Regions from separate parts of the Streptococcus koreensis genome, predicted to be linked through region 1. Evidence: predicted binding sites of a transcription regulator. Region 1 holds the regulator's gene; the other holds the start of a gene.
What was found. The regulator Rex, encoded in region 1, represses fermentation and respiration genes when NADH is low (regulators of the CRP and FNR family bind a similar motif). The targets are predictions, from matches to a motif close to TTGTGAANTANTTCACAA.

Region 1 (7,843 bases):
AAAGGCTATATTAAACGCTTGGATCAAGCTGAATTTACCGCTCAGAAACGTGGGGGGCGTGGTGTTCAAGGTACAGGGGTCAAGGATGATGACTTTGTCCGTGAATTGGTTTCTACTAGCACCCATGATCGTTTGCTCTTCTTTACCAATAAGGGACGGGTATATCGTCTCAAAGGCTATGAAATCCCTGAATACGGCCGTACAGCCAAAGGACTTCCGATTGTTAACTTGCTGAAGTTAGATGATGGAGAATCCATCCAGACAATTATTAACGTCGCTCAGGATCGTAGTGAAGACTCCTATCTCTTCTTTACAACGCGTTCTGGACTAGTTAAACGGACCAGTGTGGCCGAGTTTGCCAACATCCGTCAAAATGGCTTGAAAGCTCTTAACCTCAAAGATGAGGATGAGCTAATCAACGTCTTCCTTACTGATGGGAATGCTGACGTTATCATTGGGACTAAATTTGGGTATTCTGTTCGTTTCAAAGAGTCTGTTGTTCGGAATATGGGACGTTCAGCAACTGGTGTCCGAGGTGTCAACCTTCGTCCGGGGGATCAAGTGGTCGGTGCAAGCGTGATTACAGATCAAGATGAAGTATTGATTATCACTGAAAAGGGATATGGTAAACGCACGCGTGCTGATGAGTATCCAACCAAAGGACGTGGTGGTAAAGGGATTAAAACTGCGAATGTGGCTGAGAAAAATGGTCCTCTTGCCGGTCTCATGACTGTCAAAGGAGATGAGGATTTGATGATTATCACCAATACAGGCGTCATGATTCGTACAAGCGTCGCGAATATTTCTCAAACTGGACGTTCGACTATGGGTGTGAAAGTCATGCGTCTGGATCAAGATGCCCAAATCGTAACCTTTACAACGGTTCAAGCTGACGAAAAAGATGAGTCAGAAACTGAAAGTGAAGGGTAGGGTGAACAATGGCTTCAAGAAGAAAAAAGAAGAAAACAAGCTTACGCAATCGCTTGATTAATATCTTTGCTACCTTGCTGATCCTTTTGTCTATCGCTCTGATTTTTAATGCTCCGATTCGGAACATGATCATGGTTTGGCATACCAATCAGTACCAGGTCAACAAGGTATCGAAAAAGACCATCGATAAGAATAAAGAGGCTAAGACTAGCTTTGACTTTAAAGAAGTCAAATCGCTGTCTACAGAATCTGTCATCAATGCCCAATGGCAGGCACAAAAGTTACCTGTTATTGGAGGAATTGCAATTCCAGAATTGAAGATGAACCTTCCGATTTTTAAAGGCTTAGATAATGTGGGGCTTTATTATGGGGCAGGTACCATGAAAGAGGACCAGGTTATGGGGCAAAGGAATTACTCCTTGGCCAGTCACCATGTCTTTGGTTTGACTGGGGCAAATGAAATGCTCTTTTCCCCATTAGAACATGCCAAAGCTGGAATGAAAATCTATATCACTGATAAGGAAAAGGTGTATACCTATGTCATCAATTCTGTTGAGACAGTAACGCCAGATCGGGTCGATGTCATTGCAGATCGAGAAGGGGTAAATGAAATTACTTTGGTGACCTGTGAGGATGCTGCAGCAACTTATCGTACGATTGTAAAAGGTACTTTGGAAACTTCAGTAGATTACTCAAAAGCACCAAAAGATATCCTAGAAGCTTTCACAAAATCTTATAATCAAATGCAATTATAATCAACAAAAAAAGAGGTCCTTGACCTCTTTTTTTCTGTTAATTTTCTGCCAATTTGTAAGAGGATAGTCATAAAATGTTACCTGACTGACATATTTTTGCATGCTTTCTATTTTATAATAGAAGAGTGATAGAAAGAAGCTTGGAGGAACCGAATGCCTACAGAAGATATCTATACTCTGCTAAGAAATTTCTACGGCTTACTGGTCAATGATTTTCCAAAAACGGGACTCATTACCAAGGGAATCTACGAAGTTGAACAGGTCTTTAAAACCATTGAAAACCTTCCTGATGATCAAGAACACTTAATTCGATACGAAATTCGTCAATTCCTAAGGACCTTGGAACAAGTGCAAGAAGGCTATAGAATTAACTTCTCAAATGAAGAAACTCGAATCCTTGAAAACCTAAGAGAAGTAGTTTGTCCTATATAAATTTTATACAGACTCATCCATTTTCCTCCTCAATTGCGAATTATTAATTGAGGAGGTTTTTTATGTATCATATTGTATTTCAAGAAGCTAGTCTTTTACCTAGAGAACGCTTGCTTACAGAAGGCCCTGATAAGCTCAGTAATCAAGAATTGCTGTCCATCTTATTACGGACGGGGAACAAAAATAAAACAGTCTACGAGATCGCACAGGAGCTCTTAGGCTCACTAAAGAGCTTAAAGGAATTGGCTAGTATGAGCTTTCAGGAGCTACAGGAAGTTCCAGGGATTGGGAAAGTAAAGGCAATTGAGCTGTTAGCTGCTATTGAACTTGGGAAACGGATCCAGACTTCCCAAGTGATTGAAACAGAACAAATTATGAGTAGTCAGAAGCTTGCAAAGATGATGCAGCAAAAGATCGGCCATGAGAAACAAGAGCATTTACTGGCCTTGTATCTGAATACCCAGAACCAAATTATCCATCAGCAAGTGATTTTTATCGGAACAGTCAATCGTAGCATTGCAGAACCTCGAGAGATCTTGCATTATGCCATCAAGCATATGGCGACGTCTTTAATCCTTGTTCACAACCATCCATCTGGAATCATTCATCCGAGTAAGAATGATGATGGTGTCACCCAACAAATGATTGAAGCCTGTAATTGTCTTGGAATTGTTTTTCTTGACCATCTGATTGTCTCAACCGATGACTATTATAGCTACCGAGAGGAGACAGACTTATTGGTATAGACGGAAAGAGAGTGGGACAGAAATCGGTCATTCGTTAGAATTCGATTTCGTCGTCCCACCTCCTCACAGTTGAGTAGGGCCATAAAAGCTGATGAACTCAGCGTAGTGGAGCCCACTCAACCACTGCGTCTTGCTCGACAATCCAAAGACAATTGAGAGGCTAGGACTTTTGTCCCAGCCTCATTTATTAAGTATTTTTGCGCATAAAGTAGAGAAGGGTTTGCAGTTCACTGGTTAGATCGACATATTGGACAACCACATCTTTTGGAACTGTTAAGTGTACTGGGGAAAAGCTAAGGATTCCCTTGATACCAGCTTCAACCAGTACATCTGCAACTTCTTGAGATTTTACACTTGGAACGGTTAAAATGGCTGTTTGGATCTCTTGTCCCTCTAGTTTTTCTTTCAGCGTTGAGATGCCGTAAATCGGAATACCATCTTTACTTTTAGTACCGACTAACTCATGATCATCGGTATCAAATGCCATGACAATCTTCATCTTGTTTCGCTCATGGAAGCGATAGTGAAGAAGGGCACTTCCCATATTCCCAATACCAACGATAGCAACATTGGTGATGGAGTTATCATTTAAGAGATCTGCGAAAAAGTTCATTAACTTTTTGACATCATAACCAAAACCACGTCGTCCTAGCTCTCCGAAGTAGGAGAAGTCGCGACGAACAGTTGCGGAGTCAATCCCGATGGCTTCAGCAATCTGTTTTGAATTGGCTCTCTCGATTTTCTCTGCATTAAAGCGTTTAAAAATGCGGTAGTAGAGGGAGAGTCGTTTGGCAGTAGCACGAGGAATTGGATTAGTCTTATCTTGTTTCACAATATCACAACCTTTCAAATCTATTGTATAAAAAGTTTGTGAATAAAGCAACTATCTTCTACTAAAAAAACACCAAAAAGGTGCTTTTCTTTCTTAGTTGGAATTTCTTAAACTCTGATCAAACTGAATCAGATAGCGATAGAAGTCGCCTATCTTTCCAGTAAAAGGTAATGTTTGTCCCTTGTAGGATACGGAAACAACCTGATAGGAATCTGGAAGGGTCACACAGCCTGAAAAAGCTAATAAACAGTGATCCAAATTATCGTAGCTGATCTGACGTTCCTTTTTGTATGCATCCAAATAAGTGAGGACTATGAGACCATTGGTCATTACTTTTCAATCCTTTCAAAGATTTCCCGTTCAACTAGACTATCCATAAGGAAGTAGAATTTTTGTTGGATGATTTTGTTTTCTGGATTTTTAAAAATATTCACCAAACGAAGACCTGACTTATCAGTAATGTTAATTTTAAATCCTGTTAAATCCTTATTGATGATAATTTTTAGCTTAAAGCCATCCCCGCTGTTTGGAACAGCTTCTAATAAACGATTTAATTCGTAGTTCCCAACCTTTGTTTGTGCAAAGGTATTGTCGCGTAGGGTATATTTTTTAATATTTGGATGGATTGCGTATGTGTAATCGCAGTTTGGTAATGAGACAGATGTTTCAAATGCCATGTAATTCTCCTAAAATTTTGTGAATGGTTGTTATAAAAGTATCGACCTCAGCGGTCGTATTGAATTCGGATAAACTAATGCGAATAGATTCCTTCAATCGATGAGAATCTTCGCCATAATAAGCCGCAAGAACGTGGCTTGGTTGAACAGTTCCTGCTGTACAAGCAGAGCCGGTTGAGACTGAAATTCCTGCCATGTCTAAACGAAGCAGTAGGATATCATTGCTGATACCTGGAAAGCCGATATTTAAGACATGAGGAAGTTTGGAGTCTGTGCAATTCAGATAAAAATCTAGATCCTCTAGGCCAGTTAGGATACGTTCAGATAAGCTCTGAATATACTGATAATTTGCGTCTAACTGATCAGTTGCTTCTTTGAGGGCTTGAGCCATTCCAGCAATTGAAATCAAGTTCTCTGTGCTAGCTCGACGTTTGTCTTCTTGGTCACCCCCGTGTAAGAGATTGAAGAAGTCAGGCTTTTTAGCATAGAGAAGACCAACTCCCTTAGGCCCGTGAAATTTATGGGCCGATGCGGTTAGAAAATCAACTCCTAGCTCTTCAGGGGCTACAGCAAGTTTACCAACGGCTTGAACAGCATCAACATGAAAAGCAGCAGGATGGTCTTTTAAAAGGTCAGAAATTGCCTTGATAGGCAAGAGATCACCCGTTTCGTTGTTGGCATACATGGTGGATACTAAAATTGTATCGGGACGAAGTGCAGCTCGAATATCTTCAGGTCGAATTTTTTGATCTACTGGTTGAATGATGGTTACTTCAAATCCATATTCTTGGACCAAGTACTCAATCGGTTCAAGAACGGCATGGTGCTCAATAGCCGTGGTAATAATATGCTTCCCTTGCTGTCTATGTTTGAGACAGTAGCCCTTTATAACAGTGTTATTACTTTCGGTCCCGCCAGAAGTGAAGATAATCTGTTGACTAGAGGTCTTTAAACAAGTTGCAACGCATTCCCTAGCATCTCTAAGAATCTTTTTCGCTTGACGACCATGGGAGTGGAGGCTAGAGGGATTTCCGAAACTGGTCTCCATCGTTTCTGTCATCACCTTGATTACTCCTGGGCTTAGGGGAGTGGTTGCCGCATTGTCAAAATAAATCACGACATCACCTTATTTCTTGTGGTATGCAAAGAGTGGACTAACTGGTTTACGCTCTTGGATACGTACAAGGGCATCTCCAATCAATTCGCTTGCAGTAATGTATTTTACATTTTGGGGTTTTTGCTCTTTGGTTGCTACAGAGTCTGTAACCAAAATTTCTTTAATCGGTGCTTGGTCTAGTAATTCTGCAGCTCCCTTAACGAAAAGTCCGTGACTAGAAACGGCATAAATCTCAGTAGCGCCGTCGCGTTGAACAATTTTTGCAGCCTCAGAGAAGGTTTTTCCTGTATTCAAAATATCATCGATCAGGATTGCTTTTTTACCTTTAACATCCCCGATGATGTAGCCCTCGTCACGGCTAGAGTCGTCTTGGGCGTAGTCGATGATAGCAATTGGGGCATCTAGATATTCTGCAAGATTGCGTGCGCGTTTCACTCCAGAATTTTTAGGGCTGACAACCACTACATCTGAACCGGTTAAACCTTGTTTGATATAGTGATCAGCAAATAGAGGAATCGTGAACAAGTTGTCTACTGGGATATCGAAGAAGCCTTGTACTTGAACCGCATGAAGATCGAGGGTTACAACACGGTCTACCCCTGCCTTGACAAGCATGTTGGCAACTAATTTTGCTGTAATTGGTTCGCGAGGAGCAGCAGTGCGGTCTTGACGAGCATACCCAAAGTATGGAAGGACCACGTTTACGGTATGGGCACTTGCTCGTTGGCAAGCATCTACCATGATTAACAATTCCATTAAGTGATTGTTCACTGGGAAGCTAGTAGATTGGATGATGTAAATATCATATCCACGCACACTTTCTTCGATATTAATTTGGATTTCACCATCTGAGAATTGACGTGAAGAAAGCTTTCCGAGTGGGATGCCAGCAACTTCCGAAATTTTTTGTGCAATTTCTTGATTGGAGTTGAGTGCGAAGAGCTTCATATTGTTTTTTTCTGACATGTGTTTGATCCTCATTTAGATATTTTTGTCTAGTCTTATTTTAGCAAAAAAATTCAGTAATTTCAGCTTTTTAGCAAACTTTGAGCTAATCTTGCCACTTTGCTTTTTGCTGGCTTATATTCAATTTGTTTTTCCTTGAGAAATTCGTGAAAATAAGTTTCATCTGAGGCAGCATCTACCTCCATTTCCAACTCATAGTCCTCAATAGAATTATAACGACTACGGTCAAAGGCTAATAAACCTTTTGGGATTCTTTTCTCACGTCTCTCTGTTTCCAGACTACCCCAGACATCTAAGGCAGCTAGTGGAATTCCTAAATCAGTGAGAAAGCTGGCAATCTCACCTTGAGGGAGTTTTTTCTTGGATAGAAAGTCTTCTACCTGATCAAATGTAAGAGCTTGGTTGTATTCAAAATGTCCCGCTTCTTGCGGTACTTTAAGGGTTAGCTCAGCCCGATCAGCTAAGGTACGAATTCGCAAGGCCATCTGATGATTCCGGATGGCTTGGTCGGGCGTATCGATATAGTGATTGGTTTGTCGAACAGGAGGTTGTTCCTTGAAAAAATCCTTAAGAGAGTCGTATTCTTCCTTGGTTAGTAAGGTTTTAAATTCAATTTCTAAATGATTCATAGCCACGTCCTTTTCTTTCGTTTGCAAGCTCTTTATGATATAATAATAGATGTGTTTATTTTATACAAAAAACTTTGAGATGACAAGGTGATTCAATGGCGATTGATTGGGAAAATTTTTTAGATCCCTATATCCAAGCAGTTGGGGAGTTGAAGATTAAACTTCGTGGGATAAGAAAGCAGTATCGCAAACAACAAAAGCATTCCCCAATCGAGTTTGTGACCGGTCGTGTGAAGCCGATTGAGAGTATTCTCGAAAAGATGGAACGCAGAAGTATATCTGAAGAGAACCTGGCTCAAGATATGCAAGATATTGCTGGTCTGAGGATCATGGTTCAATTTGTAGATGACGTAGACGAAGTCCTAGAAGTCTTGCGGAAGCGTCAGGATATGCGCGTGGTTCAAGAACGAGACTATATTCGTCACAAAAAGTCGAGTGGCTATCGAAGCTATCACGTTGTAGTAGAGTATCCAGTAGATACCATTAATGGCTATGAAACCATTTTGGCAGAGATACAGATTCGTACTCTGTCTATGAATTTTTGGGCCACCATTGAACACTCATTAAATTACAAATATAAAGGAGATTTTCCGGACGAGATTAAAAAGCGTCTTGAAGTCACTGCGAATTTGGCTTATCAACTCGACGAGGAAATGGGCGCCATTCGTGATGCCATTCAGGAGGCGCAAGCCCTTTTTGATCCTATGCATCGTAAATTAAACGATGGTGTCGGAAATAGTGATGATACAGATGAGGACT
Region 2 (7,843 bases), 430 kb from region 1:
CCATGGTCACTATGGGCTAGCTGCGGAGTTCTATACTCACTTTACCAGTCCGATTCGCCGGTATCCAGACTTATTAGTCCACCGTATGGTGCGAGAGTATGGAAAAGATTCTGAAGTGGCTAGTCATTTTGAACAGGTTATTCCAGATATCGCTAGCCAATCCTCTAGTCGGGAACGCCGCGCTATTGATGCGGAGCGAGAAGTAGAAGCCATGAAGAAGGCAGAGTATATGGAGGACTATGTTGGCGAAGAGTACGATGCTCTGGTATCCAGTGTCGTCAAGTTTGGACTCTTTGTTGAACTTCCAAATACTGTAGAAGGTTTGATCCACATCACCACCTTACCTGGTTTTTATCATTTTAATGAGCGTGATTTGACCTTGCGAGGGGAAAAATCAGGCGTGACCTTCCGAGTTGGTCAAGAGATCCGAATTAGGGTTGAAAGAGCGGATAAGATGACTGGAGAAATCGATTTTTCTTATATCCCAAGTGAGCTGGATCTGATTGAAAAAGGCCATAAAGCTTCTGGGCGTAAGGAAGGAGGTCCATCTTCTAAACGCCGTCCTTCCAAGAAAGAAGGAGAGCGAAAGCAAGGAGGCTTTAGAGATAACAAGCGCAAGCATTCTCCAAAAGACAAGAAGAAAAAGAGTAAGAAACCTTTTTACAAAGAAGTAGCAAAGAAAGGAGTCAAGCATGGCAAAGGGCGAGGGAAAGGTCGTCGCACAAAATAAAAAGGCGCACCATGACTATACAATTGTAGACACGCTAGAAGCAGGAATGGTTCTGACAGGAACTGAAATAAAAAGTGTGCGAGCAGCTCGTATCAATTTGAAAGATGGGTTTGCCCAAGTGAAAAATGGGGAAGTTTGGTTGAGCAATGTTCATATCGCTCCTTATGAAGAAGGCAATATCTGGAACCAAGATCCAGAGCGCCGTCGCAAACTTCTTCTTCATAAAAAACAAATCCAGAAATTAGAGCAAGAAACCAAAGGAACAGGGATGACGCTGGTCCCACTTAAAGTCTACATTAAAGACGGCTATGCCAAGCTCTTGCTGGGCTTAGCAAAAGGGAAGCACGATTATGACAAACGTGAATCCATCAAACGGCGGGAACAAAATCGCGATATTGCTCGTGTGATGAAACAATACAATACACGTTAAAACAAGAAATAGGAACAGCTGAAGCAAAGGCTTAAAACTGTTCCTATTTTTAATGATCTTTTTTGAAACCGCTTGCATTTCTATCTGGATAAGGGTATACTGAAGGTAGCGTTGGTATAGTTGTTTTTCGTCGGCTTGAAAATTTTTTCTAGCCTCTTTTGTAGTCATAAAGGAGATCGACTATGAGAAAACTACTGGTCAAACTAATGATTGCTTTCATGGCCTTTGCCTTGATTCCCGTTCAAGTTGCTCAGGCTTGCTCAGCCATCATTGTTGGGAAGGAGCTAACGACAGATGGTTCCATGCTCTTCGGGCGGACTGAAGACTATCCTTATGCTCCCGATGGTGGTCGCCACAATAAAACTTACGAAGTGGTACCTGCCAAGGACTATAAGGATGGGGATATGTTGGAGGATGAATCCAACGGCTTTGCTTATCCGCACTTGAGTCATGAAATGAAATATACCGCAACTTATGATGCGGCACATGGAGATGGTTCCAACGGGAACTTTGGAGCACACGGCTTTAATGAAGCTGGTGTTTCCATGACTTCTACAGTATCTGCAACCCCACACGATAAAATTTTGGAAGCAGACCCACTTGTGAAAAATGGATTGGCTGAGGCTGCTATGGTAGACTTGGTTCTTCCACGTGCCAAAACAGCTCGTGAAGGAATTGAATTGGTTGCCAAGGTACTTGATGAAAAAGGATCTGCCGAAGGAAACATTATTGTTGTAGCAGATAAAAATGAACTCTGGTACATGGAAATCCTATCTGGACACCAATATGTAGCCATTAAATTCCCTCAAGACCGCTATGCCATCTTTGCCAATACCTACTATCTAGGAAATGTGGATTTCAAGGACAAGGACAATGTCATTGCTTCGAAAGATGTGGAAGCAGTTGCTAAAAAAGCAGACCACTACAAGACTGATAAAGATGGGAACTTCCATATCGCAGACTCTTATGGTCCAGATGAATATACCGAACGCAACCGCTCACGGACCTATGCAGGGATTACCTTGATGGATCCGAAAGCGGATGTCAAATATGATGATAAGCACTTTGACCTCTTGCGCAAACCAACGGATCCTTCTAAGAAGTATAGTCTAGAGGATGTTTTCGCTGAACAACGGAACCGTTTCGAACACCTCAAACAATATACTCCAGATGACTTGGTGGAACCAGGTAAAGAAGTAGATACCAATAAGTATAAGTATGCTCTTGGAAATGAAAACGTCATCAACGCCCACGTTTACCAAATTAAGAAGGACTTGCCAACTCCATTTGGTGGTGTCGTTTGGTTGGGGCTCGCTCAAAGCCGGAACACCCCTTATGTGCCATTCTATGGTATTGTCAATGATACCTATGCACCATTCAAGGTTCGTTCTGCTAAGTACGATCCAACTTCTTGGTACTGGGCTGTTTGGCATATTGACCAAATGGTCATGAAATACCCAGACCTCTTTGGCAACAGCATCCAAGAGAAGTGGAAAGAATTGGAAAAAGGTTGGATTAAGGAACAAGCAGCTTTGGATCAAAAATACAGTGGACTCACTGATGATCAAGCGAAAGCTACTGCAGACGAAGTAACAAGTGATTCTCTCAAACGTGCGGAAACCATCTTCAAACAAATCAAGCAAGTTGAAAGCGAGATGGAAGATAAGATTCGTACGGAAAAAGGTTTGGAAGCAGACTTTGTTTATGACGGCTATAACAAGGCCAATCTGGTAGCAGCAGCTGAAGCTGAAAAAGCATCAGCAAAAGAAACAGATAAGAAGGAAGAAACAGCTTCTAGTCAGTCTTCTACGAAGGCAAGTGATTCAAATAGCAGTTTATCCGCCATCTTAGGAGTTTTAGCTCTTGCAGGATTTGGCTTGGCAGGTTTCTACTTTAAAAAATCAAAAAAGAATGAAAATGAAGAATAAGAAGATAGAGACTGATAGATAAGCCTCCTGTCTCAAATGGATTCTTAGAGAGTGGAATAGAAGTCTTCACAAAGGAAGCTTGCAATTCCACTCTTTTTATTGTTATTTGCTTGCAATTTTTGTATGATAGGAATAGATAGAAAGAAGGAGAAGAAACGGATGCCTAAAAAATTGATTGCCTATAAGCGGATGCCTTTGTGGACTAAGGATACCATGCCAGAAGCAGTCCAAAGAAAGCACAATACCAAGATAGGAACCTGGGGAAAGATTACCGTCCTCAAAGGAAAGTTGAAGTTTGTCGAGCTGACAGAAGATGGGGAAGAAGTAGCCAGCCATGTTTTTGAAGCAGGTGCGGATAATCCTATGGCACAACCGCAAGCTTGGCACCGTGTAGAGGCCCTTACAGATGATGTGGAATGGTTTTTAGAATTCTACTGTGAGCCCAAAGATTATTTCCCAAAAAAATATAATAGCAACCCCGTCCATTCAGAAGTACTAGAAGCTATGGAGTCCCTTTCTCCAGGGAAGGCCCTGGACTTGGGATGTGGGCAAGGACGCAATGCCCTATTTTTAGCCCAACAGGGCTTTGAAGTGACGGCGGTCGATCAAAATGAATTGGCTCTGGAAATCCTACAAAGTATTGTGGAACAAGAAGATTTGGAAATGACGGTGGGACTCTATGATATTAACTCAGCAGCCCTGACGCAAACCTATGACTTGATTGTTTCAACGGTAGTCCTCATGTTCTTACAAGCAGATCGCATTCCAGCTATTATCCAAAATATGCAAGACCAGACCAATCCTGGTGGCTATAACTTGATTGTTTGTGCCATGGATACAGAGGACTATCCTTGCCAGGTTCCTTTCTCCTTTACTTTTAAAGAAGGCGAACTTGCAGACTACTACAAAGATTGGGAACTTATTAAATACAATGAGAATCCAGGTCATCTTCATAGACGAGATGAGCATGGCAATCGGATTGCCTTACGCTTTGCGACTATGTTGGCAAAGAAAAAATAAATAATTAGCTAGACAAGGTTCCCTTTGAGGAGGCACCTTGTCTTTTTTGAAAACTTTCTGAGAACACTTGATTTTTTACAGAAAAGGAGTAGACTGGTAGTGTATCTTTTAACAATATTGAGGTAAAACATGTGAAGCTCTATGTTCAACTGATGATTATCTTTACCATCTCTTTAGTCGGGGAGGGAATATCGACATTATTTCATTTACCAGTTCCTGGTAGTATGATTGGCTTATTGATTCTATTTCTTTGTTTGCAATTAAAATGGCTCCGCCTCCGTCATGTGAACCTGGTAGGGTCTTTTCTATTAGCCAATATGACCATTTTATTTTTACCTCCAGCGGTTGGGATTATGGATAAGTTTGATGTCATCCAGCCTTATTTATTTCCAATCGTGTTGATTATTCTGGGAGCTATCATCATCAATATTAGTCTCATTGCGCTTGTTGTTGGATTTATCAAGACCAGATATGAGGGTAATTATGAAGGAGGGGAAAAATGATGGAAAATTTATGGTCAAATCCTCTCTTTGGGATATCTTTATCCATCTTTGCCTATCTAATTGGGATGATGATTTTTCGTCGCTTCCCTCATCCCATCACGACTCCTCTCTTAGTTGCTACGGTGTTGGTCATCGCCTTCTTGAAACTGACAGGGATTTCCTATAAGGCCTATAATATTGGGGGGACTTACCTCAGCAATTTGATTGTCCCCTCAACGGTTGTCTTAGGTATTCCATTGTATAAGAGTTTCCATTTGATGAAGCACCATGCCAAGAGTATTCTTCTTAGTAGTTTTTTAGCAGTAGTGGTTAACACAGTTTTCACAGCTGTCTTGGCTAAGATTTATGGGATGAAGTACTTTCTAGCTATTTCCCTCTTTCCTAAGTCTGTGACAACAGCCATGGCAGTGGGGATTACTGAGAAAATGCAGGGGATTACTACGTTTACCTTGGTTGTCGTTGTAGCAACAGGGGTTCTAACCAGTGTCATAGGACCGACTATTCTTAAATTCCTAAAAGTAGAGGATCCTGTTGCCATTGGTTTGGCTCTTGGGGGCACAGGCCATGCGGTTGGTACTGGTACAGCCTTTCAGTATGGTCAAGTAGCCGGGGCTATGGGAGGTTTAGCAATTGGGATAACAGGTGTTTTCTACGTCTTTGTAAGTCCCCTTGTGGCGAGCCTTATTCTTTCCTAAAAAGGATGATAGTGTTCAGAAAAAAGCTTGGAAGAAGTTCCAAGTTTTTTTTATTGTACAGGTAGATAGAGAGGGATATGATAATTTGAAAATCAAATAATTTTCAGATAGATTACTAATTGGTTACAGTAGTTGTAAGCGCTTGCCAAACCTTGGATCAAAAGGTATACTAAAAGAGGTTATACGGTTAATATTTAGTTAAAGGAGTTCAATATGAAGAAACGATATGCTCGATCAGCCTTGGGCTTGATCACTGCTCTCTTCCTCTTTGCCCAACCGGTAGAGGCCTGTACAGGTTTTATCATCGGAAAAAAATTAACAGCAGATGGGAATGCTTTGTACGGACGTACAGAGGACTTAGAACCGAACCACAATAAGAACTTTGTGGTGCGAGAACGAACTTATAACAAGAAAGGGGATGTCTTTGAAGATGCCACCAATGGCTTTAAGTATGAGCTCCCTGAAGTAAGTTATAAATATACAGCTGTCCCAGATGTGACACCAGAACAGGGTGTATTTGATGAAGCTGGTTTTAATGAGCATGGAGTGTCCATTTCAGCGACTGTCTCAGCTTCTGCAAATGACAAGATTCAAAAGGTCGATCCTTATGTAAAAGACGGCTTGGCTGAGTCTGCTCTCACTAGTGTTGTTCTTCCGAGTGTAAAAACGGCTCGTGAAGGAGTCGAGCTAATTGCAAAAATTGTGGAAGAAAAAGGGGCGGCAGAAGGTAATATTGTGACGATTGCGGACAAGGAAGGAATCTGGTACATGGAGATTCTTTCTGGTCACCAGTATGTAGCGATTCTCTTCCCAGAAGATCGCTATGCTGTCTTCCCAAATACCTTCTTCTTAGGACATGTAGATTTTACAAATACAGAACGGACGATTGCCTCCAAGGATGTTGAAAAAGTTGCCCGTGATGCAGGATCCTATAAAGAAATCGATGGCCAATTCCATGTATCTCAATCCTACAATCCCCCTTTGCATGAGGCGGACCGTTCTCGTGTTTGGTCTGGTATTAAATCACTGGATCCAGATGCAGATGTGAACTATGATGACGACTATTTTGACTTGATGCATACAACGGATCGGAAATTGACGCTACGAGATGCGATGAATCTCCAACGCAATCGCTTAGAAGGAACAGACTTCAAACCACAAGATCAAATGGAGTTAGATGGAAAAGGGATCCCAGAAAAAGGGAAGTTTGATGAAGTCTATAAATACCCGATTTCGAATCCGAATGTTATGGAAGCCCATATTTTCCAACTAAAGGACAATGTTCCTGATAGTGCTGGTGGGGGAACCATGTGGTTAGCGATGGGAAGCCCACGAAATGCCCCATATCTTCCATACTATGGAAACATCACCAATACTTATCAAGCTTATCAAGAATTAGGAACAGCCTATAATCCCCAATCTTGGTATTGGACTATGTCTCGGATCAATGATTTAGTTGCTAAATATCCTGATTTATTTGGAGATGGAGCAATCCGTACCGAAATGGAACGCTTAGAATCTCAATGGATGGCTGAGCAAGAAATCAGTGACCAAGAACAAATTGCCCTCGCTTCACAGCCAGAGCAGGCGAGTCTAAAAGCGACAGAAACGAGCATGGCTCGTGCGCAAAAGACCTTTGATCGTCTACAAGAAATTCGTCAAGAAGCAGAAGAAAAAGTGATTGCTCAATATGGACAAGGCGCCATTGACGATTTAACGGATGAAGAAGATGCAAACCAAGAAGAAGAGATCAATTTGGTACCATTTGACTATGACTTCATCATCACGATTGGCCTAGCCCTTGTGACAGTGATCGGTGTAGGAGTTTTCTTCATCAAAACAAAGAAAGCAAAGGGAGGTAAGAAGGATGAATAAGTTTCAACGAATATTGCTCTTCCTATTTCTGGTCTTAGCAGGGATTGGTATGGAGTTTGAGCTAGGTTTTCTCTCTCAACAAGAGTTTAGCCAAGTAGCAGGGAGAGATTTGGTTTTAAACCTGCTCGTTTTAGGAGTGATTGTCGTTCCTCTTTATCTCTTTATTAAAGGACTTGCAAAAAGATTTGAGGTTCCCCTGCTTGTTTTGTGGGCTACCATGTTTGGCGGTGCTTTTGTTGCTGGCTGGCTCAGTTTTTCAGGGAACAGCCTAATTGACCATTTTAATAGTCATCTCATTCAGGATGTTAGTACCTTTAATAAATGGACAGATGCTTTGACAGCCCCATTTGCTGAAGAATTTTTTAAAGCTCTAGTGGCCTTCTGGATTCTCTTGATTTTGGGTCGTAAAGATTTGAAATCGATTTTAATCGCCGGTTTTGGATCTGGTCTTGGATTCCAAATCATTGAAGATCTTGGTTATGTGGCGCGTCAAACACGATCTGGAGACCTCTCAGCAGTAACGGAGGCGGTGAACCGTATTTCTGGTGGCTTAGCATCTCATGCAGTCTACACGGCTGTTGTCTCTGTTGGAGCCTTTCTCATCTTATCTCAGAGCACCAAACAAAAAGAAAAGCTCTTTGGTCTCTGGTGTGTGGTTTCCA

Region 2: a site for Rex is predicted at 4,206-4,223, ahead of D7D50_RS06110 (CidA/LrgA family protein). Genes of this name have one in related genera too.

Annotation. Positions count from the first base shown of each region.
Region 1 covers NZ_CP032620.1:1,631,092-1,638,934, reverse strand. The annotation lists gene gyrA (DNA gyrase subunit A) at 1-930, shown strand, start outside; gene D7D50_RS08215 (class A sortase) at 939-1,685, shown strand; gene D7D50_RS08210 (hypothetical protein) at 1,839-2,117, shown strand; gene radC (RadC family protein) at 2,180-2,863, shown strand; gene D7D50_RS08195 (redox-sensing transcriptional repressor Rex) at 3,051-3,695, opposite strand; gene D7D50_RS08190 (DUF4649 family protein) at 3,789-4,025, opposite strand; gene D7D50_RS08185 (DUF1831 domain-containing protein) at 4,025-4,372, opposite strand; gene D7D50_RS08180 (cysteine desulfurase family protein) at 4,362-5,489, opposite strand; gene D7D50_RS08175 (ribose-phosphate diphosphokinase) at 5,499-6,455, opposite strand; gene D7D50_RS08170 (CYTH domain-containing protein) at 6,518-7,084, opposite strand; gene yjbM (GTP diphosphokinase) at 7,180-7,843, shown strand, end outside; gene D7D50_RS08160 (NAD kinase) at 7,835-7,843, shown strand, end outside.
Region 2 covers NZ_CP032620.1:1,202,972-1,210,814, forward strand. The annotation lists gene rnr (ribonuclease R) at 1-730, shown strand, start outside; gene smpB (SsrA-binding protein SmpB) at 693-1,160, shown strand; gene D7D50_RS06100 (C69 family dipeptidase) at 1,343-3,088, shown strand; gene tehB (SAM-dependent methyltransferase TehB) at 3,248-4,108, shown strand; gene D7D50_RS06110 (CidA/LrgA family protein) at 4,240-4,611, shown strand; gene D7D50_RS06115 (LrgB family protein) at 4,611-5,306, shown strand; gene D7D50_RS06120 (C69 family dipeptidase) at 5,520-7,181, shown strand; gene D7D50_RS06125 (PrsW family glutamic-type intramembrane protease) at 7,174-7,843, shown strand, end outside.